Linked DNA regions of Polyangium spumosum. The protein of the gene in region 3 binds, or shares a complex with, the protein of the main gene of each other region. Links are inferred from orthologs where the notes say so. Each region holds a gene or a part of one and is shown on either strand. Other genes may lie near its edges. The genes, in order: secG, secA and secY.

Evidence for each region.
Region 1: secY (region 3) and secG share a complex: the UniProt entries of both Escherichia coli proteins name them as parts of the sec protein translocase complex. The link is inferred for Polyangium spumosum from one-to-one orthologs.
Region 2: the proteins of secY (region 3) and secA are in contact, whole or in part, in a crystal structure (PDB 3DIN), measured with the Thermotoga maritima proteins. The link is inferred for Polyangium spumosum from one-to-one orthologs. Residues at the interface, in WP_004081795.1 of Thermotoga maritima: Glu108, Gly109, Glu110, Glu111, Ala236, Glu237, Arg238, Arg239, Ile240, Thr241, Ile242, Gln243, Tyr244, Ala245, Arg246, Arg247, Val248, Thr249, Gly250, Arg251, Arg252, Val253, Tyr254, Gly256, Ala257, Ser258, Thr259, Tyr260, Leu261, Pro262; in WP_004082002.1 of Thermotoga maritima: Glu261, Ala262, Arg263, Lys300, Ala301, Arg302, Thr303, Ile304, Ile305, Leu323, Tyr324, Asp325, Pro326, Val329, Ser330, Tyr333, Ile336, Lys340, Phe345, Val349, Glu363, Phe364, Tyr374, Ser375, Gly376, Gly377, Glu393, Ile395, Thr482, Ser483.

The regions. Positions count from the first base shown.
Region 1 is NZ_WJIE01000003.1:345,577-350,785, forward strand. The notes cover bases 1,304-4,206. They hold secG (preprotein translocase subunit SecG), read left to right. Parts: upstream 1,304-2,577; coding sequence 2,578-2,835; downstream 2,836-4,206. Other genes in these bases: GF068_RS11420 (phosphoglycerate kinase), read left to right, coding at 1,304-1,760; tpiA (triose-phosphate isomerase), read left to right, coding at 1,757-2,548; GF068_RS11435 (glycosyltransferase family 39 protein), read left to right, coding at 2,844-4,206. In the rest of the region: gap (type I glyceraldehyde-3-phosphate dehydrogenase), read left to right, coding at 1-523; more of GF068_RS11420, read left to right, coding at 528-1,303; more of GF068_RS11435, read left to right, coding at 4,207-4,310; GF068_RS11440 (acyltransferase), read left to right, coding at 4,315-4,956; GF068_RS11445 (hypothetical protein), read right to left, coding at 4,961-5,209. UniProt on the Escherichia coli protein: Subunit of the protein translocation channel SecYEG. Overexpression of some hybrid proteins has been thought to jam the protein secretion apparatus resulting in cell death; while this may be true it also results in FtsH-mediated degradation of SecY.
Region 2 is NZ_WJIE01000003.1:784,162-790,027, forward strand. Bases 1,322-4,881 are described here. They hold secA (preprotein translocase subunit SecA), read left to right. Parts: upstream 1,322-1,648; coding sequence 1,649-4,681; downstream 4,682-4,881. Other genes in these bases: GF068_RS13255 (class I SAM-dependent methyltransferase), read left to right, coding at 4,678-4,881. Outside these bases: GF068_RS13235 (hypothetical protein), read left to right, coding at 1-298; GF068_RS13240 (hypothetical protein), read left to right, coding at 372-1,310; more of GF068_RS13255, read left to right, coding at 4,882-5,866. UniProt on the Escherichia coli protein: Required for protein export, interacts with the SecYEG preprotein conducting channel.
Region 3 is NZ_WJIE01000006.1:211,067-216,177, forward strand. Bases 2,307-5,111 are described here. They hold secY (preprotein translocase subunit SecY), read left to right. Parts: upstream 2,307-2,947; coding sequence 2,948-4,276; downstream 4,277-5,111. Other genes in these bases: rpmD (50S ribosomal protein L30), read left to right, coding at 2,307-2,414; rplO (50S ribosomal protein L15), read left to right, coding at 2,429-2,902; GF068_RS21855 (adenylate kinase), read left to right, coding at 4,293-4,931; infA (translation initiation factor IF-1), read left to right, coding at 4,928-5,111. Also shown: GF068_RS21815 (type Z 30S ribosomal protein S14), read left to right, coding at 1-125; rpsH (30S ribosomal protein S8), read left to right, coding at 130-522; rplF (50S ribosomal protein L6), read left to right, coding at 522-1,121; rplR (50S ribosomal protein L18), read left to right, coding at 1,170-1,529; more of rpmD, read left to right, coding at 2,205-2,306. UniProt on the Escherichia coli protein: The central subunit of the protein translocation channel SecYEG. Consists of two halves formed by TMs 1-5 and 6-10.

The DNA.
Region 1 (5,209 bases), on a different replicon or contig from region 3:
GCTCGACGAGTTCGGGATCGTGCGTGGCCTCATGACCACGATCCACTCCTACACGAACGACCAGCACATCCTCGATCTGCCGCATCGCAAGGGTGATCTGCGCCGCGCGCGCGCGGCGGCGGTGAACATGGTCCCCTCCTCGACGGGCGCGGCGAAGGCGCTCAGCGAGGTCATCCCCTCGCTCAAGGGCAAGTTCGACGGCCAGGCGATCCGCGTGCCGACGGTCGACGTCTCGCTCGTGGACCTCACGCTCGAGACCGAGAAGCCGCTCTCGAAGGACGCGATCCACGCCGCCATGAAGCGCGCGGCCGAGGGCCCGATGAAGGGCGTCCTCCAGTACACCGAGCTCCCGCTCGTCTCGGGCGACTACATCGGCAACCCGCACTCGAGCATCTTCGACGCCACGCTCACGCAACACGTCGGCGACCGGTTCGCGAAGATCTTCTCCTGGTACGACAACGAGTGGGGCTTCTCGCAGCGCATGATCGACCTCGCGAAGCTCATGGTCGCGAAGGGCGTGTGAGGCCATGAAGCTCACCGGCATCCGCACGATCGAGGACCTCGCCAAGGACTCTGGACTCGCCAACAAGCGCGTCTTCATCCGCGTCGACTTCAACGTCCCGCTCGACAAGAAGACGGGCGCGATCACCGACGACGCGCGCATCCGCGAGTCGCTGCCCACGATCAAGCTCGTGATGGACGCGGGCGCGAAGGTCATCCTCGCCTCGCACCTCGGCCGGCCGAAGCCCGGCAAGCACGAGGGCTCGTCGCTCGAGCCCGCCGGCGCGCGCCTCGCCGAGCTCACGGGCTACGAGGTGCACCTGACCGACGACTGCGTCGGCGACGGGCCGAAGAAGGTCATCCACGACCTGCGCACCGGCCAGGTCTGCCTGCTCGAGAACCTCCGCTTCCACGAGGAGGAGGAGAAGGACGAGGAGAACTTCGCGCGTCAGCTCGCCGAGCTCTGCGACATCTACGTGAACGACGCGTTCGGCGCGGCCCACCGCGCCCACGCCTCGGTGCACGCCTTGCCGCGCATGATCCGGGATCGCGGCGCCGGCCTGCTCATGCTGAAGGAGCTGCGCTCGCTCGCGCGCCTGCTCGATCGGCCCGAGAAGCCCTACGTCGCGGTGCTCGGCGGCGCGAAGGTCTCGGACAAGATCGCCGTCGTCGAGTCGCTGCTCAACGTCGTCGACACGCTCTGCATCGGCGGCGCCATGGCCAACACGTTCCTCGCGGCGCTCGGCAAGAAGGTCGCGTCGAGCAAGATCGAGGACGACAAGCTCCCGCTCGCCCGCACGATCCTGCAGAAGGCGCGTGATCGCGGGGCCTCGGTGCTGCTGCCCGTCGACGTCGTCGTGGCCAAGGGCCTCGACGCGGAGAGCGGCACGGCCGTGAGCGTGGACAGGATCCCCGACGGCACCATGGCGCTCGACATCGGCCCGAAGACCGTCGAGCTCTTCGGCGGCGCGATCGATCGCGCGAAGACCGTCTTCTGGAACGGCCCCATGGGCCTCTTCGAGTCGAAGGCGTTCTCGAACGGCACCTTCGAGATCGCCCGCGTCATGAGCCGCGCCGAGGGTTTCACCGTCGTCGGCGGCGGCGACAGCGCGGCGGCGGTCCGTGCCGCGGGCGAGGACATCGCCAAGGGCATGGATCACATCTCGACCGGCGGCGGCGCTGCGCTCGAGCTCATCGAGGGCCGGAAGCTGCCGGGCGTGGAAGCGCTCCGCTCGGCCGTGGCGGAGGAAGCGTCGTGAACGTCGCGCGCCGCCCCCTCATCGCGGGCAACTGGAAGATGAACGCCGGTGGCCAGGACGCGTGCAGCCTGGCCATGGGCGTGGTCGAGGCGGCGCGCCGCTCGGCCCGCGTCGACGTCGTGATTTGCCCGCCGTTCACGGCGCTCGCCGCGGCCGCGCACGAGCTCTGGGAGTCGAAGAGCGCGGTCATGCTCGGCGCGCAGAACATGCACCCCGAGCCCGCCGGCGCCTTCACCGGCGAGATCAGCGCGTCGATGTTGAAAGACTCCGGCGCGACCTGGGTGATCCTCGGCCACAGCGAGCGCCGGCAGATCTTCGGCGAGACCGACGAGCTCATCGAGCGCAAGGTCGCCGCGGCCCTGCGCGCCGAGCTCCGCCCGATCGCCTGCGTCGGCGAGACGCTGGAGGAGCGCGACGCAGGAAAGACGCTCGAGGTCGTCGAGCGCCAGACGCGCGCCTTCCTCGACGAGCTCGCCAAGCGCCCGGGCGTCGGGGTCATCGCGTACGAGCCGGTCTGGGCGATCGGGACGGGCAAGGTCGCCCGCCCCGAGGACGCGCAGGAGGTCCACGCCATGATCCGCGGCCTGCTGGCGAGCGTCTCCGAGGAGCTCGCCACGTCCACGCGGATCCTTTACGGCGGCAGCGTGAAGGCCGACAACGCCGAGGGCCTGCTCGGCCAGATCGACGTCGACGGCGCCCTCGTCGGCGGCGCCTCCCTCGACGCGGCTGGCTTCGGCAAGATCATCGACAGCGCCGAGCGGCTGGCGGAAGCGGCGGAACGAGGGTAGAACGTCGCCGAGCGCCGATGCTGACCTCCGTGCTGAACGTCCTCCACGTCATCGTTTGTTTCTTCCTGATCCTCGTGGTGCTCCTGCAGCAGGGCCGCGGCGGCGGCCTCGGCTCGTCGTTCGGCGGCGGCGCGCAGGTCTTCGGCGGGCGCGGCGCGGGCAACTTCATGACGCGCCTCACCGCCATCTGCGCCGCGATCTTCATGCTCACCAGCATGTCCCTCGCGTACCTGTCCTCCGCGGGTGACCGCGAGCTCAAGCAGTTCGAGACCCAGCAAGGCAAGTAGCCCCCGCGGTGGATCGCAAGCGCGATCTCGCGCTCGTCGCGCTCGTCAAGACGATCGCCGTGGCGATCGTGATCGCCACCGGCTTCCGCGCGGTCAGCGATGACGATTTCGCGCGCGTCGTCATCGCGCAGGAGTTCGCGTTCAAGCCGAAGCTCGACCCGACCGGCACGAGCTGGTTGCCCTTCCCCTTCTGGATCACGGGCGCCGCGATGCTCGGCGCCGGGCGCACGCTGCTCGTCGCTCGTATCACGGCCTTCCTCCTCGGCGTGATCTCGGCGGTGCTCGTCGCGCTCGCCGCGCAGCGCCTCGCGAAGAACCGCACGGCGGCGCTGCTCGGCGCCGTCCTCGCCGCTGCTTTCCCCTGGAGCGCGCGCCTCGGCGTCGCCACCGTCCCCGAGCTGCCCACCGCGGCGCTCACCCTCTTCGCGATGGCCTCCCTCGTGGGCCCGCGTGACCCGCGCGCGCGCCTCTTCGGCGGCCTCGCGCTGCTCGGCGCCACGCTCTCGCGTTACGACGTCTGGCCCATCGCGGCGGCGTTCGCCGCCCTCACCACCCTCGACGCCCTGCGCGACGCGGACCGCTCCTTCCACGCGCGGGACCGCGCCCTCTACTTCGTCGGGGCGACCGTCGCGGCGCTCGGCCCTCTGCTCTGGGTCACGTGGAACCACTTCGCCCGCGGCAATGCCTTCGACTCCCTCGACCGCGTCGCCGCGTATCGCCGCGCCCTCGGCGGCGGGGACGACGCTCCTCTCGCGCGCCTCTTTGCCTATCCGATTGCCATGGCTCGCCACGAGCCCGAGCTCTTTTTTGCGCTCGCCATTCTCCTCGGGCTCGCCGCGCTGCCGACGCTCCGCGCCTCGGCGCGGGAGACCCTTCGTCCTTACGCTCGCCCGCTCGCCCTCGCCGTCTTCCAGCTCCTCGCGCTCTCGGCGGCGCTCGTCAAGGATGGCGCGCCGACCCATCACCCCGAGCGTGCGCTCCTCGTGGGCCTGCTGCTCTGCGCGCTGCTCGTCGGCGACCTCGCGGCCACCTTGCTCCCTCGCGCGAGCCAAAAGGCTCGCCTCGGCGCGGGCGTGGCGGCGGCCTTGCTCCTCGTCTTCAGCCTCGTCATCGTGCGCCGCTGGTATCGCGGCGAGGGCTTCGTCCCGCGCGCCGACGAGGTCGCCATCGGCGCCGCCGCGCGTGCGCTCGTCCCGCCTGGCGAGCGGATCCTCGTCGAGGTGCGCGATTATGGCCATTTCGCCGTGACCGCTGCGCTCGGCCGCCCCGAGGACGTCGTCCTCGATCGTGACCTCGATCCTCGCAAACCCGCCGCGGCCTCGAGCTTCGACGCCCCCGAGGGCCTCCCGCGCCGCCTCGAAGAGACACGCGCGCGTTTCCTCCTCGGCCGCACCTCGAGCCCTGCCGCGCGTGAGCTCGGCCCGCCGCGCGCCGTCGTTGGGCCGTTCGGGCTCTGGCAGTACGGGAGCCATTGATTCGATGCAACCACCTTCCGTCCACCCCTCCGCCATCGTCGACGAGCCCTCGTGTCTTGGCGAAGGCACACGAATCTGGCACTTCTGCCATGTCATGCCGGGCGCTCGTATTGGCCGGCGGTGCGTGCTCGGCCAGGGCGTCTTCGTCGCAGGCGGCGTCGTCGTCGGGGACGACGTGCGTATCCAGAACCATGTCTCGCTCTACGAGGGCACGATCGTCGAGGACGCCGTGTTCCTCGGCCCCTCCTGCGTCCTGACGAACGTCACGAACCCGCGCGCGGAGCTCGATCGCCGGGGCCTCTACGAGAAGACCTTGATCCGCCGCGGCGCGACGATCGGCGCAAATGCGACGATCGTGTGCGGCACGACCGTGGGTCGATATGCGTTCGTCGGCGCGGGCGCGCTCGTCACGCGCGACGTCCCTGATTATGCGCTCGTGACCGGCGTCCCTGCGCGGCGGACGGGGACCATGAGCCGGCACGGGCAGAAGCTCGGCCGGCCCGGGCCCGACGGCGTCATGGTTTGTCCCGAGAGTGGATATCGATATCGGGTCGAGGGAGGGATCGTCCGTTGCCTCGACCTCGACGAAGAGGCGCCCTTGCCTTCGGGCGGGCGGGCGGCGGGGAAAGCCTACCTGAGGGGTTGAGGCGCTACTTCTTTTCGCCGCCGCCGAGCCCCTTGCCGAGGCCCTTGAAGAAGTCGTCGACGACGTTCTGAAAACCCTTCATGCCGGCGCCCGCGACGCAGCCCATGGCTTCGCCGCACGTCTTGGCCTCGTCGACGCACTCGATGCCCTTGTCAACCGGCTCCTCGCCGGCGACCTTGCGCCATTGCTCGACCTCCTCGACGCAGCGGTCGAGGTCCTCCTTCGTCCCGTTTTTTTCGCCGCAGAGGTCGGC
Region 2 (5,866 bases), on a different replicon or contig from region 3:
CGCGACGGTCTCGCCCGGCAAGGACGCGATCGAAGAGGTGACGGGCACGCCCACGTTCGTCTGGGCCGACGACTCGAGCGAGGACATGTACGAGCTGCGCGTGTTCGACGCGTTCGGCGTGCTGGTCTGGGAAGACCTGGCCGTGCCGAGCGTGAGCGGCTCGAAGGACGTGACCGTGCAATACGGCGGCGAAGCGCTGACCCCGGGCATGATCTACCAGTTCCGCGCGACGTCGATGAAGGACGGCGTGCCGATCTCGCAGACCGAGGACCTGCGCGGCGTGTTCGTCGCCCGCTGATCCGTCTTTCCCCGACTTCCCCGATCCCCGTAAAACCTAGGCTTTCTTTCGAGCCTCCCCCCGAGAGGTGACCATGATGAACTTGCGTCTTTGGAAATCCTGGCTCGCAGCGAGCGTGACGCTCGCCGCCACGGCCGTGCTCGCCGCCGCCTGCGGCTCGGACGGCGACGGCACGTCCGGCAGCAGCAACAACAACGACACCTGCTCGTTCGGCGGCGAGAAGTGCGCCGCCGGCTGCAGCCCGGCGTACGGCTGCATCGAGTGCGCGAGCAACGCAGATTGCCCCTCGAACGAGCCGCTCTGCGTGCTCGGTCGCTGCGAGGAGTGCGCGACGACGGAGCACTGCGCCGTCGCCGAGGCGTGTTTCCCGCGCGATTTCAAGTGCGAGCCGAAGTGCGCCACGAACGGCGACTGCCCCGGCGACTCGCCGATCTGCGACGTGGCCACGGGCGCGTGCCTCGGATGCGTGACGAACGCCGACTGCAAGGACAACAAGAAGCCGATCTGCGATCCGGTGCGCAAGCAGTGCGGCGCCTGCGCGACGAACGCGGACTGCGCCGTCGTCTCGCCGATCTGCGACCAGCAAAAAGGCGAATGCAAGGAGTGCCTGGTCGACGCCCACTGCCCGTCCGGCTCGCTCTGCGGGACCGACGCGAAGTGCCACTCGGCCTGCACGTCGGACGCGAACTGCGAGGACCCGGGCAAACCCGTCTGCGACCTGTCCGACAACTCCTGCGTGGAGTGCCTGACGAACACGCACTGCGGCGCCGCCGAGCCGATCTGCGACGGGAGAAACTGTCAGGTCTGCCTGACGAACGCCGACTGCACGAACCCACAAACCCCGGTCTGCAAAGACAAAAACGAGTGCGTGGTCTGCCTGGCGAACGCCGACTGCAAGGACCCGCTCTTGCCGATCTGCAAAGGTGAGCTCTGCGTGCAGTGCGACAAGGACGAGCACTGCCTCGATCCGCTGAAGCCGAAGTGCGAAAACCAGGTCTGCGTGGCCCCCTGAGCCGCCCGAACCCTGGAGATCCCGCCGTTCGCTGGAAGGATGCGCAGCTCCGCGACATGCTGCTAGAGTGCCGGCCCCCGAGCACGAGTGGCGGAACTGGCATACGCACCGGGTTTAGGTTCCGGCGCCGAAAGGATTGAGGGTTCGACTCCCTCCTCGTGCACTCGTCTTCCCGACGTGGGGGGCTCCCCTCCACGTCGCTCCGCTCCGTTGCGGGAAGCGCTCCGAATCGTTACCAGTTGCGGACCGCAGGATTTGCGCCCGCTTGCTGTACGGACTACGTTCGGCAGGCTCCGCGCCATCCCCCCGACACCTCGATCCGACCAAGGCGAAAGACGATGCTCACCTGGGCGATGAAGAAGATCTTCGGCACCTCGCACGATCGTGCCATCCGCCGCATGCGACCGAAGGTCGAGGCCATCGGGGCCCTCGAGAAGGACCTGAAGAAGCTCTCCGACGCAGAGCTCCAGGCGAAGACGGCCGAGTTCAAGACGAAGCTCGACAACGGCGCGACGCTCGACGACATCCTCATCCCGGCCTTCGCCGTCTGCCGCGAGGCCTCGAGGCGCGTGCTCCGCATGCGTCACTACGACGTGCAGCTCATCGGCGGCATGGTCCTGCACCAGGGCTCGATCGCCGAGATGCGCACGGGCGAAGGCAAGACGCTCGTCGCGACGCTGCCCTGTTACCTCAACGCGCTCGAAGGCAAAGGCGTGCACGTCATCACCGTGAACGACTACCTCGCCAAGCGCGACGCCGAGTGGATGGGCAAGCTCTACGGCGCCCTCGGCCTGAGCACGGGCGTGGTCGTCAACCAGCAGAACGACGTCGACAAGCGGCACGCCTACCGCTGCGACATCACGTACGGCCAGAACAACGAGTTCGGCTTCGACTACCTCCGCGACAACATGAAATTCTCGGCGCTCGACTACCACCAGCGCCCGCTGAACTACGCGATCGTCGACGAGGTCGACTCCATCCTCATCGACGAGGCCCGGACGCCGCTCATCATCAGCGGCCAGGGCGAGCGGTCGAGCGACAAGTACCGCGTCATCAACGAGATCATCCCGCGCCTTCGCAACGAGGAGCACTTCAACGTCGACGAGAAGGGCCACTCCGTCACCCTCACCGACGACGGCGTCGAGCTCGCAGAGAAGCTGCTCTCCGCGATCGGGGTCCTGAAGAGCAAGAACCTCTACGACCCGATCAACCTGGAGACGCTGCACATCCTGAACCAGTGCCTGCGCGCGCACACGCTCTACAAGCGCGACGTCAACTACCTGGTGAAGGAGGGCAAGGTGATGATCGTCGACGAGTTCACCGGCCGCGTGCTCGCGGGTCGGCGCTGGTCGGACGGCCTGCACCAGGCGGTCGAGGCCAAGGAGAACGTGCGGATCCAGGAGGAGAGCCGCACGATGGCGACGATCACGTTCCAGAACCTCTTCCGCATCTACAAGAAGCTCTCGGGCATGACGGGCACGGCGGACACCGAGGCCTCGGAGTTCCACAGCACGTACAAGCTCGACGTCGTCATCATCCCGACGAACAAGAACATCATCCGCACGGACGACGAGGACGTCGTCTACAAGACCGAGCGCGAGAAGTTCACCGCCGTCGTCAACGAGATCATCGAGAAGCACGAGAAGGGCCAGCCGATCCTGGTCGGCACGACGAGCGTCGAGAAGAGCACCGCGATCGCGAAGATCCTCGCGAAGAAGGGGATCAAGCACAGCGTGCTGAACGCCAAGCAGCACGAGAACGAGGCCTACGTCGTGGCGCAGGCCGGTCGCAAAGGCGCGATCACGGTCAGCACGAACATGGCCGGCCGCGGCACCGACATCCTCCTCGGCGGCAACCCCGAGATGCTCGCGAAGCTGCGCTTCAAGGAGCAGAACCGCCTCCCCGAGGCCGAGCCCGAGGCGTACGAGGAGCTCGTCGAGCAGATCCGCAAGGAGTGCGAGGCCGAGGGCAACGAGGTGCGCGAGATCGGCGGGCTCTACATCATCGGCACCGAGCGCCACGAGTCGCGGCGCATCGACAACCAGCTCCGCGGCCGCGCCGGCCGGCAGGGCGACCCGGGCATGAGCCGGTTCTACCTGTCGCTCGAGGACGACCTCATGCGGATCTTCGCGGGCGACCGCGTGAAGAACCTCATGGAGAAGATGGGCATGCCCGACGACGAGCCCATCGAGCACCCCTGGGTCACGAAGAGCGTCGAGAACGCGCAGAAGAAGGTCGAAGAGCGCAACTTCGACATCCGCAAGAACCTGCTCGAGTACGACGACGTGATGAACGCGCAGCGCAAGACGATCTACGACATCCGTCAGCAGCTGCTCGTGGGGCGCTACTCGCCCGACATCGTCGACGAGGAGGGCAAGGCGACGGGCGAGAAGCGCACGATCAAGGCGCTCCCGAGGCTCGTCGAGGACGTGGTGCCGGACGTCGGCTACCTGCTCGGCATGTTCGCGGCCGACCCGATCTCGCCGCGCGACAAGGACGGCAACCCGCGCACGCTGACGCGCAAGGACTTCGAGAAGGTCGAGAAGTTCGTCGAGGCCGAGAACCTGCAGAAGGAGCTCTACACGCGGTACGGCGTGAAGATCACCTTCGAGGGCCGCGAGGACGAGGGGGTCGAGATCTACGACGAGTGCGTGGAGCTGATCCCGCGCGCGCTCACCGAGCAACGCGAGCGCTTCCTCGACCTGATGGACCGCATCATCGGCGCGATGGTCGAGGAGAGCTGCCCGCCCCGCAAGCCGCCGGAGGACTGGGACTGGGGCGGGATCTTCCAGGGCTTCCGCGAGCACTTCGGGATCGAGCTGCCCGACGAGATCAGCGAACACGCCGACCCGCAGCAGCTCGCCGAGGACCTCTACGACCGCGCCGAGAAGGCCTTCGAGGCCCGCGAGAAGGAGATCGGCACGGAGCTCTTGCTGCGCATCTTCCGGCACATCTACCTGGAGGAGCTCGACAAGTCCTGGGTCGATCACCTGACCGACATGGACCACCTGCGCGACGGCATCGGCCTGCGCGGCTACGGTCAGAAGGACCCGAAGCAGGAGTACAAGAAGGAGGGCTACAACCTCTTCGTGACCATGGTCGCGCGCGTGCAGTCGAACGTGATGACCAAGGTCTTCGCGATGAAGGTGCGTCGCGAGGAGGAGGAGCAGGCGATCGAGGAGCAAGACCTCGCCCGCCACGCCGCGCAGCTCGAGCACGCCGTGGCCCACCACGACGAGGAGCTGCCGCCCGGCGCCTCCGAAGAGCCGCCCCCGCAAGAGCCGATCGTCAAGGCCGAACAGGAGTGCCCCTGCGGCAGCGGTAAGCCCTTCATGCAGTGCCACGGCGCAGAGGACGAGGCGTCCGTATGAGCGCCGCCACGTCGAACAGGCCAGTCCACCCGTCGATGGTGCTCGGGGCTTACCTCGAGCGCTTCGTCCGCGCGCGTCGCGTCGCCGTGCTCGGAGACGCGACCCTGGAGCTCGCCGAGCGGCTCGTCGAGCGCGGCGCGCGGCTCGTCCACGCCTACGATCCCGACGCAGCACGCGCGGCCGAGGCCTTCACGCGCACCTCGCAGGACCGCGAGCGGCACGTGACGCACGCGGTGCTCGCAGGAGACCTCGGCGTGCGCGACGGGGCCTTCGACGTGGTCGTGGTGCCCGATCTCTCGATCTTCGCCGACCCGTCCGAGGTGCTGCGCAGGGCGCGCAAGCTCGCCGGCTCGGCCGGCATCGCGGTGATCGCCTCGCCGAACCCCGACGCGTCCCGCCGGCTGCTCGCGCTCTCCGCGCAGCGCAACAAAGAAGCGTCGCCGCCCGGGTATTACGCGCTCTACGACCTCGTCTCGCTCCAGTTCCCGGTCGTGCGCATGCTCGGGCAAGCGCCGTTCGTCGGGTACACGGTGGCGGACTTCGCCGCGGGCCCGGATCTCGAGGTCAGCGTCGACACGTCGCTCCTCCAGGCGACCGAGGAGCCCGAGCACTTCATCGCCATCGCCAGCGAGCGCAAGGTCTCCGTCGACGCGTTCGTCGTCGTGGAGCTCTCGCTCGCCGAGGTGCGCGACGCGATCGGGGCGACGGGCGCGAAGGCCGCGGACGCCGGGCGCGTGAAGGAGCTCGAGACCGCGCTCGCCGCGCACGACGAGCGCAGGCGCACGGACGAGAAATCCGCCGAGGAGCGCGCAGCCGCAGCCGTGGCGACCGCGGCCCGCGTGGTCGAGCTCGAAGCGAAGCTCGAACGGCTGCGCGAGGTGGACACGCGCGCCGGCGACGCGCACGTGCGCGCCGAGCGGCTGACCCACCAGATCCGCGACCTCGAAGAGGAGCTGCGCCGCCAGCGCGACCGCGCGACCAAGCTCGCCAAGCAGCTCGACGACGAGAAGAAGCTGCGCACGAAGGCCGAGGTGGAGCTCGGGCTCGCCCGCGGGACCCCGCAGATCCCAGGCGCCAAGGAGCGCATCGAGCAGCTCACGGCCGACCTCTCCGCCACGCGAGCCCGCGCCCTGGAGCTCGAAGGCGAGCTCAGCGCGGCAGGCGTGGGCATCGAGGAGCTCTCGA
Region 3 (5,111 bases):
GGAACCGTTGCAAGGTGTGCGGCCGTTCGCGGGCTTATTACCGCGATTTCGAGCTCTGCCGCATCTGTCTTCGTACGTTCGCGCTCCGAGGCGAGCTGCCGGGCGTGATCAAGGCGAGCTGGTGATGCCATGATGACCGATCCGATCGCCGACATGCTGACCCGGATCCGGAACGCTGCCCTTGCGCGGCACGATCGGACCGAGGTTCCTGCAAGCAAAATGAAGCAGGCCGTTGCCGAGATCCTCAAGTCCGAGGGTTACATCGCGGATGTGCGGCCGAGTGAAAGCAACTCTGGGAAGCTGACGATCGTGCTGAAGTACGGGCGTGACCGCTCGAGCGCGATCGACGGCGTCCGTCGGGTGAGCCGCCCGGGGCGACGCGTGTACGTCAAGCACGACCGCATCCCCCGCGTGCTCTCCGGGCTCGGGATCTCGATCCTGAGCACCTCCCACGGCCTGATGAGCGACCGCGACGCCCGCAAAAACAAGCTCGGAGGCGAGCTCCTCTGCGAGGTGTGGTGATGCAGACGGCTACGACGCAACAAAGCGAGACCGCCAAGACCTCGCGCATCGGCAAGCGGCCGGTGGACGTCCCCAAGGGCGTCACCGTGGCGGTGCAGGGGCGCAAGCTCGAGGTCAAGGGCGCCAAGGGGCAGCTCGCGCGCGAGCTGCCCGCCTCGGTCGAAGTGAAGGTCGACGGCGCCAAGGTGCACGTGACCTCGACGGCCCCCGGGCGTGATGGCTCGCGGCTGCAGGGGCTCGTGCGTGCGCTGCTCGCCGGCATGGTGAAGGGTGCGTCCGACGGCTACGAGCGGGTGCTCGAGCTGAAGGGCACCGGTTACCGTGTCGACTTGAAGGGCACGACGCTCACGTTCGCGCTCGGGTATTCGCACCCGGTCGTGTTCAACGTGCCGAAGGGCCTCACGGCGACGATCCCTGCGGATTCGAAGGGCACCGTCCTCGTCCTGAATGGCGCCGACAAGGAGCTCATCGGGCAGACGGCTGCGACGATCCGCGGCTTCCGTCCGCCGGAGCCCTACGGTGGCAAGGGCGTTCGTTATCGCGGCGAGCGCGTTCGCGAGAAGGCCGGTAAGGCTGGCGGTAAGGGCGGCAAGAAGTAACCGAGCGGGGCGACCTCGTGTCGCCCCTACAGGTACGGGGTTACGACCATGGCTATGAAGATCGTCGGACGGGAGCGCCGCAAGCTCCGCATTCGCAAGAAGGTGAACGGCTCGACCGCTCGCCCGCGCCTCACCGTCTTCCGCAGCGCGAAGCACATCTACGCGCAGGTGATCGACGACACGACGGGTCAGACCGTCGCGCATGCGTCGACGCTGTCGAAGGACCTCAAGGGCACGCTCGACAACGACAACAAGGTCGACGCGGCGAAGAAGGTCGGGGCGCTCATCGCCAAGATCTGCAAGTCGAAGAAGATCGACCGTGTCGTGTTCGATCGGAACGGCTACCTCTATCACGGGCGCGTGAGCGCCCTCGCTCAGGCCGCGCGAGAGGCGGGGCTCGAGTTCTAGCCCCGCAGGCGCCGGACCCGCGGGGGTCTCGGGTCTCGGGCGATAGCGAAGACTTCACGGACGACGAAGAAGGCACGGTATGGCGTTCGATCAGGTCGACGAAGAAAAGCTCAAGGAGCGGGTGATCCACATCAACCGCGTCGCCAAGGTCGTGAAGGGCGGGCGGCGCTTCAGCTTCTCGGCGCTCGTCGTAGTGGGCGACGAGTCGGGACATGTGGGCGTCGGCCTGGGCAAGGCCAACGAGGTCCCGGAGGCGATCCGGAAGGGCAACGACCAGGCCCGCAAGAACATCTTCCGCATCCCGCTCGACGGGGCGACGATCCCGCACGACGCGTTCGGGCACGTCGGCGCGGGCAAGGTGCTCCTCAAGCCGGCGAGCCCTGGAACGGGCGTCATCGCGGGCGGCGCGGTGCGCGCGGTCGTCGAGTCCGCGGGCATCCACGACGTTCTCTCGAAGTCGCTCGGCACGAGCAACCCGCACAACGTCGTTCACGCGACGGTGGCGGCCCTCAAGGCGCTGACGAGCGTGGAGCAGGTCGCGGGCCGGCGCTCGATGCAGGTGGACGATGTGGGTTGGCAGCGCAAGGGTGCTGGCGTGACGGGCGGGACGAACCGTCGTCGCGCCAGCCAGATGCCTCCGGCTCGCAACCCGCAGGGGGGTGAAGGAGGTACGCCGTGAAGAGCCATCTCCGCGTGCGGCAGACGGGCAGCATGACGAACCAGACCGAGCACACGCGCAAGGTTTTGCGGGGCCTCGGCCTCCGCAAGCCGGGCAGTGAGGTGCTCGTGGCCAACACGCCCTCGTTCCGTGGCATGGTCAAGAAGGTGCTCCACCTCGTTTCGGTCGAGGAAGTCGACGGCAACGGCGCGCAGGCGTCGAAGTAAGGAAGCGTAGCAGCATGGACATCCTCTCGAAGCTTCAGGCCCCGGAAGGCGCCAACAAGAAGGAGACCCGCGTCGGTCGCGGCGTGGGCTCCGGCCTCGGCAAGACGGCGGGGCGCGGCCAGAAGGGCCAGAAGGCCCGGTCGACGGGCAACATCGGCAAGAAGCACTTCCAGGGCGGCCAGACCCCGATCCAGCGCCGCCTCCCGAAGCGCGGCTTCCGCAACCCGCTCGCGGCGATCGTCGCGAACGTGAACGTCGGCGACCTCGAGATCTTCGAGGCTGGCGCGGACGTGAATCAGGAAGCGATGGAGGGCAAGCGCCTTCTCCAGGGTCGTTACGACCTGATCAAGGTGCTCGGCGACGGCGAGCTCACGAAGAAGCTCACCGTGACGGCGCACCGGTTCTCGAAGAGCGCGATCGCCAAGATCGAGGCGGCGGGCGGCAAGGCGATCGTGCTTGCGCCTGGCAAGGCTTCGGCGCAAGCCTAACGTCCTTTCGGCCCGAGCCCCCCCAAGGCAGCACACCGACGTACCATGGCCACACTCGCGGGAATTGCGAACTTCCACAAGGTCCCGGAGCTCCGGCGCAGGGTGATCTTCACCCTCGTGATGCTGGCCGTGTACCGCATCGGGGTCTTCGTCACGGTCCCCGGCGTCGACCGCGCCGCCATGTCGAAGTACATGGCGAAGCAGTCGGGCGGATTGCTGAACTTCTTCAACATGTTCTCCGGCGGCGCGCTGGAGAACTTCTCCCTCTTTGCGCTGGGGATCATGCCGTACATCTCGGCATCGATCATCATCCAGTTGATGGGCATGGTCTACAAGCCCATCGACGAGCTGCGCAAAGAGGGAGAGCAGGGGCGCCGCAAGATCGACCAGTACACGCGCTACGGCACGGTCGCGCTGTCGCTCTTCCAGGCGTATGGCAGCGCCAAGCTCGTCGAGGGCTGGTCGGCCTCGGATGCCGGCGCGGGCATCGTGACGCACCCCGGGATCGGCTTTCAGCTGATGACGATGATCACGCTGACCACGGGGACGGCGTTCCTCATGTGGATCGGCGAGCAGATCACGGAGCGCGGGATCGGCAACGGCATCTCGCTCCTGATCTTCGCGGGCATCGTGACGGGCGTGCCGGGCTGGGTGGGCAGCTATCTCGCGACGAACGCGGGCAACATCCAGCCGCTCACGATCGCGGCGGTCGCGGCGTTCGTCGTCGGGGCGATCGCGGTGATCGCGTTCTTCGAGAACGGGCGCCGGCAGATCCCGATCGTGTACTCGCGTCGGCAGGTGGGGCGGCGCGTGTACGGCGCGCAGAACGCGCACTTGCCGCTCAAGGTGAACACGGCGGGCACGATCCCGCCGATCTTCGCCTCCTCGCTGCTCATGTTCCCCGCGACGCTGGCGAACATGAACGTGCCGGGCGCGGACAAGCTCCAGTCGATCGTGAGCGGTGGAGGCTGGGTGTTCAACACCGGCTACGCGCTCCTGATCGTGTTCTTCTGTTACTTCTACACGAGCGTCACGTTCCAGCCGGTCGACGTGGCGGAGAACCTGAAGAAGCAGCAGGCGAACATCCCTGGGATTCGGCCTGGCAAGCAGACGGCGGACTACATCCAGGGCGTGATGAACCGCATCACGTTTGGCGGCGCGATGTACGTCGCGGCCGTGTGTGTCGTGCCGGCCATCGTCGGCGACCTCCTGCGCGTGCAGATCACGTTTGGCGGGACGTCGCTCATGATTGTCGTGGGTGTTGCGCTGGATACGGTCAATCAGATCGAGGCGCAGCTCATCACGCGCAGCTACGAAGGGCTCACCGGCCCTGGGGCGAGCCGCATTCGTGCGCGGCGCCTCCCCGAGGGATGAGAAGGGGGATCTTCGGATGATCGTGATCTTGGTTGGCCCTCCTGGCTCGGGCAAAGGCACGCAGGCGAAGGTGCTCTGCGGCAAGTTTGGGGTCCCGCAGATCTCGACGGGGGACATGCTTCGTGCGGCCAAGGCGGCCGGCACGCTCGATCCTCGTTACCGCGCCATCATGGACGCGGGCGGCCTCGTTCCGGACGAGGCGATGATCGAGCTCATCGACAAGCGCATCGACGACGCGGACTGCAAGAACGGGTTCTTGCTGGACGGTTTTCCGCGGACGGTCCCCCAGGCCGAGGCGCTCGAGCGTCTGCTTGCGGGTCGGGGCCTCGCGATCGATGCTGTTTTGCAGCTCGATGTGGCGCGATCTCTCCTGGAGGAGCGGTTGATCCACCGTCGGACCGACAAAAGGTCTGGACAGATCTACCATCTCGTCTATAATCCGCCGCCCCCGGATGCCGAGCTAGAGCATCGGGCGGACGATAGGCCGGAGGCCGTCGGAAAGCGTCTCGATGCGTACGAGGCGATGACGGCGGCGCTCCTGCCCTACTACGAAGCAAAAGGTCTCCTCCGGCGGGTCGACGGCGTCGGCAAGCCTGAGGAGGTCACGGCGAGGGTGCTAGGGGCCCTTGGCCGAGCGCAGTCGGAAGAGTCATGAGGCGATCGAACCAAGCGAAACCCGCGAAGGAACCGAAGGGCGACAAGCTCGAGTTCGATGGCGTCGTGCAGGAAGCTCTCCCGAACGCGATGTTTCGGGTAAAGGCCGACAATGGTCTCGGGGTTCTCGCGACCATCAGCGGCCGGATGCGTCAGTACTACATCAAGATTTTGCCCGGCG